DNA from 2 places in the Pseudomonas sp. FP597 genome. Region 1 is predicted to be linked to the other one. Evidence: predicted binding sites of a transcription regulator. Region 1 holds the regulator's gene; the other holds the start of a gene.
What was found. The regulator sigma-54, encoded in region 1, starts transcription at its own class of promoters, with help from an activator protein. The targets are predictions, from matches to a motif close to ANTGGCATNNANNTTGCTNT.
Positions count from the first base shown of each region.

Region 2: glnK (P-II family nitrogen regulator) is a predicted target of sigma-54. The motif match lies at 3,206-3,225, and genes of this name have one in related genera.

Region 1 is NZ_CP117432.1:1,126,065-1,131,414, forward strand. It holds gene rapZ (RNase adapter RapZ) at 1-620, opposite strand, end outside; gene ptsN (PTS IIA-like nitrogen regulatory protein PtsN) at 623-1,087, opposite strand; gene hpf (ribosome hibernation-promoting factor, HPF/YfiA family) at 1,098-1,403, opposite strand; gene PSH66_RS05160 (RNA polymerase factor sigma-54) at 1,479-2,972, opposite strand; gene lptB (LPS export ABC transporter ATP-binding protein) at 3,170-3,895, opposite strand; gene lptA (lipopolysaccharide transport periplasmic protein LptA) at 3,895-4,428, opposite strand; gene lptC (LPS export ABC transporter periplasmic protein LptC) at 4,415-4,987, opposite strand; gene PSH66_RS05180 (HAD family hydrolase) at 4,996-5,350, opposite strand, start outside.
Region 2 is NZ_CP117432.1:6,295,276-6,300,625, reverse strand. It holds gene PSH66_RS29020 (methyl-accepting chemotaxis protein) at 1-1,060, shown strand, start outside; gene PSH66_RS29015 (YifB family Mg chelatase-like AAA ATPase) at 1,134-2,630, opposite strand; gene PSH66_RS29010 (accessory factor UbiK family protein) at 2,752-3,012, opposite strand; gene glnK (P-II family nitrogen regulator) at 3,434-3,772, shown strand; gene PSH66_RS29000 (ammonium transporter) at 3,807-5,144, shown strand.

The DNA of each region.
Region 1 (5,350 bases):
TCCAACCCGGACTGCTCGCGCAGTTCAGGCTTCCAGTAGGGGTTGGGCAGGCAGCGCACATCGAACACCAGGTCGGCATCCACCGGCATCCCACGCTTGAAGCCGAATGACTCGACGAGAAACGCCGTGCCGGGCTCGGGCTGGCTCAACAGGCGCAGCTTGATAGCGTCGCGCAGTTGATACAGGTTGAGACTGGTGGTGTTGATCTTGAGGTCGGCCAGATCAATGATCGGGCCCAGCAGCTTGGTTTCGTCCTCGATGGCTTCGGCCAGGGAGCGGTGCGGGCTACTGAGCGGGTGGCGTCGACGGGTTTCGGAGAAACGCTTGAGCAGTGTCTCCTCGTCGGCGTCCAGGTACAGCACATCACAGTGGATATGCTTGGCGCGCACTTCTTCAAGCAGTTCCGGGAAGCGCGACAGGTGGCTGGGCAAGTTGCGCGCGTCAATCGAAACGGCTACCAGCGGTTGCGCCAATTCGGTGTGAATAAGTGCACGTTCCGCCAGTTCCGGCAGCAGGCCGGCGGGCAGGTTGTCGATGCAATAGAAGCCGCTGTCCTCAAGCACATTGAGCGCGGTGCTTTTACCCGAGCCTGAGCGGCCGCTGACGATGATCAAACGCATGATTAGTGCCCGTTTTGTTCATCCAGGACAACTTGATACAGCGCCTCATTGCTGCTGGCACTGCGCAGTTTGTCGCGGACGTCCTTGCGGTCGAGCATGCTGGCGATCTGCCGGAGCAGTTCCAGGTGCGCATCGGTGGCGGCTTCCGGGACCAGCAGCACAAACAGCAGGTCGACCGGGGCACCGTCGATGGCGTCGAAATCGATGGGCGCTTCCAGGTGCAGCAGGGCGCTCACGGGACTATTGCAACCTTTGAGGCGGCAGTGAGGAATGGCGATACCGTTGCCAAAACCTGTGGAGCCGAGTTTTTCACGGGCAACCAGCGCTTCGAAGACATCTTGCATCTCCAGATCCGGCACCTCGCGGTGGATCAGGTTGGCAATTTGTTCGAGGGCTTTTTTCTTGCTGCCGCCCGGCACGTTCACGAGGGAACGGCCGGGGGTCAGGATGGATTCAAGTCGGATCATGGGGGGAGGGTTAACGACCTGTACCTTGCATCAGGTGCAGATTCTTTTCCTTATGCTTTATGAGTTGGCGGTCCAGCTTGTCGTAGAGCGAGTCAATCGCCGCGTACATGTCCTCATGCTCAGCATTGGCGACGAGCTTGGCATTCGGTACGTGCAGGGTGGCCTCGATTTTCTGCTTGAGCTTATCGACCTCCATGATGACCTGCACGTTGGTGATCTTGTCAAAATGCCCCGCAAGCTTGTTCAGCTTGCTCTCGGTGTACTCACGCAGGGGCTTGGTGACTTCCAGCTGGTGTCCACTGATGTTGACTTGCATACAGCTTCTCCTTCGTTGCCAGTGCATAAAGCGGCGGGTAGGAATACCCGCCACTGGAACGCTGTGGCCCGCCCGTCACATCAAACGCTTACGCTCGCTGGAAGGCGCGATCCCAAGGGACTCGCGGTACTTGGCGACGGTTCGACGGGCGACCTGAATGCCTTGTGCCTCCAGTAAACCAGCGATCTTGCTGTCACTCAACGGCTTTTTCTGATTTTCCGCGGCAACCAGTTTTTTGATGATCGCGCGGATCGCCGTGGACGAGCATTCGCCGCCCTCGGAGGTGCTGACGTGGCTGGAGAAAAAGTATTTCAGCTCATAGATACCCCGTGGGGTATGCATGAATTTCTGCGTGGTCACCCGTGAAATCGTCGACTCGTGCATGCCCACCGCTTCGGCGATGTCATGCAGGACCAGCGGCTTCATCGCCTCGTCGCCGTACTCCAGGAAGCCGCGCTGGTGCTCGACGATCTGGGTGGCCACTTTCATCAGGGTTTCGTTGCGGCTTTGCAGGCTCTTGATGAACCAGCGCGCTTCCTGCAACTGGTTGCGCATGAAGGTATTGTCGGCACTGGTGTCGGCGCGTTTTACAAAACCGGCGTATTGCGGGTTGACGCGCAGGCGCGGCACCGACTCCTGGTTAAGCTCAACCAGCCAGCGTTCGTTGTCCTTGCGCACGATCACATCGGGAATCACGTATTCGGCTTCGCTGGATTCGATCTGCGAGCCTGGGCGCGGGTTGAGGCTTTGCACCAGCTCGATGACCTGGCGCAGGTCATCTTCCTTGAGCTTCATGCGGCGCATCAACTGGCTGTAGTCGCGGCTGCCCAGCAGGTCGATGTAATCGGTGACCAGGCGTTGGGCTTCCGCGAGCCACGCAGTCTTGGCGGGCAACTGGCGCAGTTGCAGCAGCAGGCATTCGCTGAGGGTGCGCGCGCCGATACCGGCGGGTTCGAACTGCTGGATGCGGTGCAGGACGGCTTCGATTTCGTCCAGTTCGATGTCCAGTTCCGGGTCGAAGGCATCGAGAATTTCTTCGAGCGTCTCGTCCAGATAGCCCTGGTTGTTGATGCAGTCGATCAGGGTCACGGCGATCAGGCGATCGGTGTCCGACATCGGCGCCAGGTTCAGTTGCCACAGCAGATGGCTCTGCAGGCTTTCGCCGGCGGAGGTGCGGGTGGTGAAGTCCCACTCGTCATCGTCGTTGCTGGGCAGGCTGCTGGCACTGGTCTGGTAGACGTCTTCCCAGGCGGTGTCCACCGGGAGTTCGTTGGGAATGCGTTCGTTCCAGTCGCCTTCCTCAAGGTTATCCACCGTCGGGGCGGTTTCCTGATAGGACGGTTCCTGCACGTCGGAATTGGGTTTTTGCTCGATGTTGTCGGCCAGCGGGTCTGCATTATCGAAGTCGTCGCCCTCTTCCTGGCGTTCGAGCATCGGATTGGACTCCAAGGCCTCCTGGATTTCCTGTTGCAGGTCCAGGGTCGACAATTGGAGCAGGCGGATGGCCTGTTGCAGCTGCGGTGTCATCGTCAGCTGCTGGCCCATTCTCAGGACTAGCGATGGTTTCATGGCAGGGGCTTAACACCTTATTCGCCGGCGCAGTGCGCCATCCACGACAGGGCGCGTGAGCGCCAAACATAAGCAAATTATATGCCTGATATCGGGGGCTTTGCCTAGAGCGCGGTAACAATAAAAAACTCGAGGTTTTTATTGACTCCCGCGCTCCAGGCGACCGACTTGCCGCCGCCTTGTCGGTACGGACAGGTTTACAGGCGGAACTCGTGACCCAGGTACACTTCCTTGACCAGTTCGTTGGCGAGGATAGTCGCGGAGTCACCCTCGGCGATCAATTGGCCATCGTTAACGATATACGCGGTTTCGCAGATATCGAGGGTTTCACGCACGTTGTGGTCGGTGATCAGCACACCGATACCCTTGGCCTTGAGGTGGTGGATGATCTGCTTGATGTCACCGACCGAGATCGGGTCGACGCCGGCAAACGGTTCGTCCAGCAAGATGAACTTGGGGGCGGTCGCCAGGGCACGGGCGATTTCCACGCGGCGGCGTTCACCACCGGACAGGCTCATGCCCAGGTTGTCGCGAATGTGGTTGATGTGGAATTCCTGCAGCAGGCTTTCCAGCTCCTTGCGGCGCCCATCGCGGTCGAGTTCCTTGCGGGTCTCAAGGATCGCCATGATGTTGTCCGCAACCGACAGTTTGCGGAAGATCGACGCTTCCTGGGGAAGATAGCCGATACCGGCCCGCGCACGGCCGTGCATCGGCTGGTGGCTGACATCCAGGTCGTCGATCAGAACGCGACCCTGGTCCGCCTGGACCAGGCCGACGATCATATAGAAGCAGGTGGTCTTGCCGGCGCCGTTGGGGCCGAGCAAGCCGACGATCTGGCCGCTGTCGATCGACAGGCTGACGTCGCGCACGACCTGACGGCTTTTATAGGCCTTGGCCAGATGCTGGGCTTTCAGGGTTGCCATTACTCGGCCTTCTTCTTCGGCTGGATAACCATGTCGATGCGTGGGCGCGGCGCGGTGACTTTGCTGCCATTGGCGCGACCGGCGTTAGCGATCTGCTTCACGGTGTCATAGGTGATTTTTTCACCTTCCGTGGAGTTGCCGTCCGGGCTCAGCACCTTGGCCTGGTCAATCAGGACGATGCGATTCTGCTGGGCGTGATACTGGATAGTCTTGCCGTAGCCTTTCATCGGACCTGTGTCGGTAGCCGACTGCTTCTGTTCGAAGTAAGCCAGGTTGCCTACCGAAGTCACGACGTCGATGTCACCGCTTTGGGTGCGCGTCAGCGTTACGGTATTACCGGTGATCTTCATCGAACCTTGGGTGATGATCACGCCGCCGGTGTAGGTCGCTACACCTTGCTTGTCATCCAGTTGCGCATCATCAGCCGAAATGTGGATCGGCTGCTGGCTATCGTTCGGCAGAGCCCAGGCGCTCACGCTTCCCAGTACAGCGCCCAGGCCGAGCAAAATAGGGAGAGTTTTAACGAGCCTCATACTGTCCTCTTACGTTCGATAGCAGGTGTATCCTGCTTTCTTTCAAATACGCTTTCATTCCCTTGCCAGTCGATACACCGCCAGCGCCGTCGATTCTAACGTCTTGCTCGGTCTGCGCATATTGCTTCTGTGGGAATACGGTCATGCGACTGCTGGTAATCACGGTGTCACGGTTCTTGGCATCGGTGCGCGCGACGCGCACCGAGTCAATCAGCTCCACCTGGGTGCCGTCCGGGTTCACTTCGCCACGCTTGCTGGTGACGTGCCAGGGAAACTCAGTGCCGCGATAAAGGTTCAAGTCCGGGTTGGTCAGCAAGGTAACTTCGCTGGCCTTCAAATGCTCGACCTTGTCCGAGGTCATTTCATACTGCACCTTGCCGTCGGGCAGGAACTGCACGCTGTAGGCGTTGGTGGCGTAATAGTCGATAGCGCCTTTGTCGACCTGCGCGGCAGGCTGGTCGAGGAAGCGCTCCGGGCTGATATTCCAGTAGCCCACCGCCAGGAACAGCGCGGCGATGACTCCGAATAGCAGGAAGTTGCGAATCTTTTTGCTCAGCATATAACGCTCTATAAGTAGGCGGCGTGGGCCGCTTCAAGGCTGCCCTGGGCTCGCAGAATCAGTTCGCAGAACTCACGGGCCGCACCTTCGCCACCACGGGCGGTGGTGATGCCATGGGCGTGCTCGCGAACGAACGCCGCCGCGTTGGCGACGGCCATGCCCAGGCCCACCCGGCGAATGACCGGCAAGTCCGGCAGGTCATCGCCCAGGTAGGCGACCTGCTCATAGCTTAGGTTGAGTTGGCCAAGAAGCTCGTCCAGCACCACCAGTTTATCCTCACGGCCCTGATACAGGTGAGCAATTCCCAGGTTTTGTGCGCGGCGTTCCACAACGGGGGTTTTTCGGCCGCTGATAATCGCCGTC
Region 2 (5,350 bases), 1.4 Mb from region 1:
CGGCATTCGCCTGGTGATCGGCAGTGTGCTGGCGATGCTGCTGGCGGTAGGCGCTACGGTCTGGCTGCTGCGCAGCAAGTTGCAGCCGCTGAGTGACCTGGTACGCCAGGCTGAAGCCTTGGGCGCTGGCGACCTGAGCGCACGTCTCAATGTGTCCAGCCATGACGAAATTGGCCAGCTGGCGCGCAGCTTCAACCAGATGGGTGAGGCGCTGTCGACCATGGTGTCGCATATTCGCAAGGCTGCTGAAGAGGTCAATAGTCGTGCCCAGGCTTTGTCAGGTTTGTCCGGTGGGGCCTATGAAGGCATGGAGCAGCAGTCCGGCGAGATCACCAGCATGGCTGGCGCAGTGGAAGAGTTCAGCGCCACTTCGCTGAATATTGCCGACAACATGGGCGCCACCGAGCGCCTGGCCCAGGAAAACGCTCAACAAACCCGAATCGGGCGCAACTCGATGCAAGAGGCGTCGTCGTCCCTGGAACACATCGCCACCGCCCTGAACAGTACCGCCACCGTGATCAACACCTTGGGTCAACGCTCCCAGGAAATCGGCGGTATCGTCGGGGTGATCACCTCCATTGCCGAACAAACCAACCTGCTGGCGCTCAACGCCGCCATCGAAGCCGCCCGCGCCGGTGAGCAGGGCCGTGGGTTTGCCGTGGTGGCCGACGAAGTGCGTAACCTGGCATCGCGTACCCGCGAAGCCACTGATGAAATCTCCGGCATGATCCAGAGCATCCAGAAGGAAACCGGTAACGCCATCAGCACCATGGAGCACGGCAACGCGCTGATGCAGGAAGGCCTGTCGCGCAATGCCGACGTGGCCTCGGCCCTGGCCCGCATCGACGAGCAAAGCCGCTCGGCCGGTCAGCAGTTCGCGGCGATTACCACGGCGACGCAGGAGCAGAGCAGCACCGCGACCTTGCTCAGCAGCAACTTGCAGAGCATCGCGCTGGCCAACAGCGAGCAGCGTGAAGTGGTATCGAATTTGGCGATTACCGCCAAGGAGCTGGAGACGCTGGCGTCGGGCTTGCGCCATGAAGTAGATCGGTTCCGCTGAGTTCAGGTGCAAGGCTATCGGGAGCAAATTGAATCGTCGCACCGCCCCTTCCGCATCTGGATCTGCGTCAGACTCAAGTGACTGCGGCTGGCCGATATTGCAGGGCCTCTTTCAAGTGGTCACGGGTGATCGCGTCCGCCTGATCCAGATCTGCCAGGGTGCGTGCCACCTTCAGCAATCGGTGCGCCGCGCGCAGTGACAACGTCAGTCGCTCGCAGGCGCTCTCCAGCCAGCCTTCGTCGACTTTCAGCAGTTGGCAGTGCTCACGCAGCCCCGGCAGATCAAGGAACGCATTGGCGCAGCCCTGGCGCTGTTGCTGGCGGTCGCGAGCCCTGGCCACCTGGGCGGAGGCCGTTGCCGTTGTGTCACCGGTTTTCTGGGTTGGGTTCAGCGCGGTCGTTTCTCGCGCAACGGTGAGGTGCAGGTCGATCCGGTCCAGCAACGGCCCGGAGAGCTTGTTCCGATACCGCTGGATCTGCTCCGGCGTGCAGCGACAGCGCCCACTGGGCTCGCCCATATAACCGCAAGGGCAGGGATTCATGGCTGCCACCAGTTGGAAACGCGCCGGGAAACTCACTCGGTCCCTAGCACGGGAAATCACGATGTGTCCTGACTCCAATGGCTCGCGCAATACCTCCAGCACTTTGCGATCGAACTCCGGTAGCTCATCCAGGAACAACACCCCGTGGTGAGCCAGGGTAATTTCCCCTGGCTGCGGTTTCGAGCCGCTGCCCACCAATGCGGGGCCTGATGCTGAATGGTGGGGTTGACGAAACGGCCGGTGCGGCCAATGGCAAAGTGGCGCCAGGCTGACCACAGACTGGATCGCCGCCACCTCCAGGGCCTCCTGTTCGCTCAGCGGCGGTAGCAAACCCGGCAGGCGGCTGGCGAGCAAGGTCTTGCCGGTACCCGGCGGCCCGCTGAACAGCAGGTTGTGCGCACCCGCCGCGGCGATCAGCAATGCACGCTTGGCGGCGAGCTGGCCCTGCACTTCGCTCAGGTCCGGGTAGGGCTTGTTCAGATACAGCAAGCCATCGGATTTGTAGGGCTCTATCGGCACGTGCCCATTCAGGTGCGCCACCACCTGCAACAGGTGATCCACTGCAATGACCTTCAATCCGCAAGCCAGGCAGGCCTCCTCGGCATTTGCCCGTGGCACTATCACGGTGCGTCCGGCCTTGCGCGCCGCCAACGCGGCCGGCAACACGCCTTTCACCGCGCGTACCTCACCGGACAACGCCAATTCCCCTAGGCATTCCACCTCGTCGAGCATCAACGCCGGGACCTGCACACTGGCCGCCAGGATCCCCAGGGCTATCGCCAAATCAAAACGCCCACCGTCCTTGGGCAGGTCGGCGGGCGCGAGGTTGAGGGTGATGCGGCGCGCGGGATATTGCAGCGCGGAGTTGAGGATGGCGCTGCGCACGCGGTCTTTGCTCTCCTTGACGGCGGTTTCGGGCAGGCCCACCAATGTCAGGGACGGCAACCCATTGGCCATGTGTACTTCAACGGTGACGGCGGGGGCTTCGACGCCGACCTGGGCGCGGCTGTGAACAATGGCGAGGGACATGCTCGTTCCTTGAAATGGGCGGCCGCTTCCTGCGGGTTTTTCAAGGGTAGACGAGGTGGGGGAGAGCGAGGCGAAGAGGTTTTACAGAACGTATCCACCGCCCCTCCCACACTGATTGCGTTTATTCAGCGGGTGGCGTCAACCGCGCTTCCAACTCCGCGACTTTCGCTTCCAGGCTCTCCAGCCGCGCACGGGTGCGGGCCAGCACCACCATCTGGCTGTCGAATTCTTCCCGGCTAACCAGGTCGAGCTTGCTGAAACCACTTTGCAGCAATGCCTTGAATTGGCTTTCGATTTCGTTGCGGGGCAGCGAGGTGTCGCCACTGAACAGGCGAGAGGCGTGGCCGCTCAGGGCGTCGAGGAGGTCTTTGGGCGCGAGCATGGGAAATATTCCGGAAAACTGTTGGCCGGCAGTGTATCACGCAGCGTCTATAGTCTTTTTACGGCCTGCGACGCACGCTTTTCGCGCATAAGGCCGGGCGCTGGCGCACTGTTTTCGTGCGCATTGCAGCCGCCAAACAGCCCCGCAGGTGGGGTTAAGCAGGCAACGGACTGATTTCAGTGAGTTTTACGGAGCTGGCAAGGTTTCTGCTTAGACGATCATGACCCATGCACTGATGCAGTCGCTGTGACGAATGCAGTGCGCCGACGGATCAGGGGTACAGGTTTCGTCACCAGTGGTTCGCTGGCGTCGCAACGGCGATTGCTCTTGCGACGATGCGTTACAAAGCCAGGCACTGCGCTTAGACTTGAGACGGGTTTGTTTTCCTGGGGCAAGTCCACCAATTCGGGAGAGAGTTTTCATGAAGCTAGTCACTGCCATCATCAAGCCGTTCAAGTTGGACGATGTACGCGAGTCGTTGTCCGAGATCGGCGTGCAGGGCATTACCGTTACTGAGGTCAAGGGCTTCGGTCGGCAGAAGGGTCACACCGAGCTGTATCGCGGCGCGGAATACGTCGTCGATTTCCTGCCGAAGGTGAAGATTGATGTCGCGATTGACGACAAGGATCTTGACCGGGTTATCGAGGCGATAACCAAGGCCGCCAACACCGGCAAGATCGGTGACGGCAAGATCTTCGTGGTCAATCTGGAACAGGCGATTCGCATCCGTACCGGCGAAACCGATACCGACGCAATCTAAGCCGCCAAACCCCAACGCCCCAGGAGAAAACAATATGACTCTGCGTAAATTCGCAGGGCTCGGAGCCCTGTTGTCCATCGTAATGCCAAGCCTGGCCATGGCGGCAGACGAAGTGGCTGCTCCAGTCCTCAACTCTGGCGACACTGCGTGGATGCTCACGTCCACTGCGCTGGTGCTGTTCATGACCATTCCCGGCCTGGCGCTGTTCTACGGCGGCATGGTGCGTTCCAAAAACATTCTTTCGGTGATGATGCAATGCTTCGCCATCACCGGGTTGATCACCATCCTGTGGTTCGTCTACGGCTACAGCATGGCGTTCGACACCACCGGGATGGAAGCAGGCGTCGTCAACTTCAACTCGTTCGTGGGCGGCCTGTCCAAATTGTTCCTGTCGGGCGTGACCCCGGCCAGTATCACTGGCCCTGCGGCGCTGTTCCCCGAGGCGGTCTTCGTCACCTTTCAGATGACGTTTGCGATCATTACCCCGGCGCTGATCGTCGGTGCCTTCGCCGAACGCATGAAGTTCTCTGCAATGCTGATCTTCATGGGGGTCTGGTTCACCCTGGTCTACGCACCGATTGCCCACATGGTCTGGGGCGGTCCGGGTTCGTTGCTGGGTGACTGGGGCGTGTTGGACTTCGCTGGCGGCACCGTCGTGCACATCAACGCCGGTGTGGCTGGCCTGGTGGCATGCCTGGTGCTCGGCAAGCGTAAAGGCTTTCCGACCACACCCATGGCGCCTCACAACCTGGGTTACACCCTGGTAGGCGCGGCGATGCTGTGGGTCGGCTGGTTCGGCTTCAACGCCGGTTCCGCTGCTGCGGCCAACGGTACGGCCGGTATGGCGATGCTGGTAACCCAGATCGCCACCGCAGCCGCTGCGCTGGGTTGGATGTTCGCCGAGTGGGTCACCCACGGTAAGCCAAGCGCACTGGGCATCGCCTCGGGTGTAGTGGCGGGCCTTGTGGCGATTACGCCGGCAGCCGGTACTGTGGGCCCGATGGGCGCGCTGATCATTGGCCTGGCGGCGGGTGTGGTGTGCTTCTTCTGCGCAACGACCCTCAAACGCAAACTGGGCTATGACGATTCCTTGGACGCCTTCGGTGTTCACGGTATCGGCGGTATCCTGGGCGCCATCCTCACCGGCGTGTTCGCGGCTCCGGCCCTGGGTGGCTTCGGCACCGTGACGGACGTGGCAGCTCAAGTCTGGATCCAGTGCAAAGGCGTCGGCTTCACTGTGATCTACACGGCGATCGTGACCTTCATCATCCTCAAGGTGCTGGACGCGGTCATGGGCCTGCGTGTCACCGAAGAGGAAGAGGCGGTCGGCCTCGACCTGGCACAACACAACGAGCGTGGCTACAACTTGTAAATAAGCGCAAAAAAGATGCCCGGCTTGCCGGGCATTTTTTTGCCTGGCGTTTGTCAGTCTTAACAAGCTGTGTCGGTTTTTACGCAAAGTTTGTGTTGGGACGCGTGCGGCACTTTCAAGCGTGCGAATGTCTTACAGGCATGTAGGCGTATTCGACACTTTGTTTTTTCCCAGAGCGCGCTAGAATGCGCGCCGATGGGCGGAGA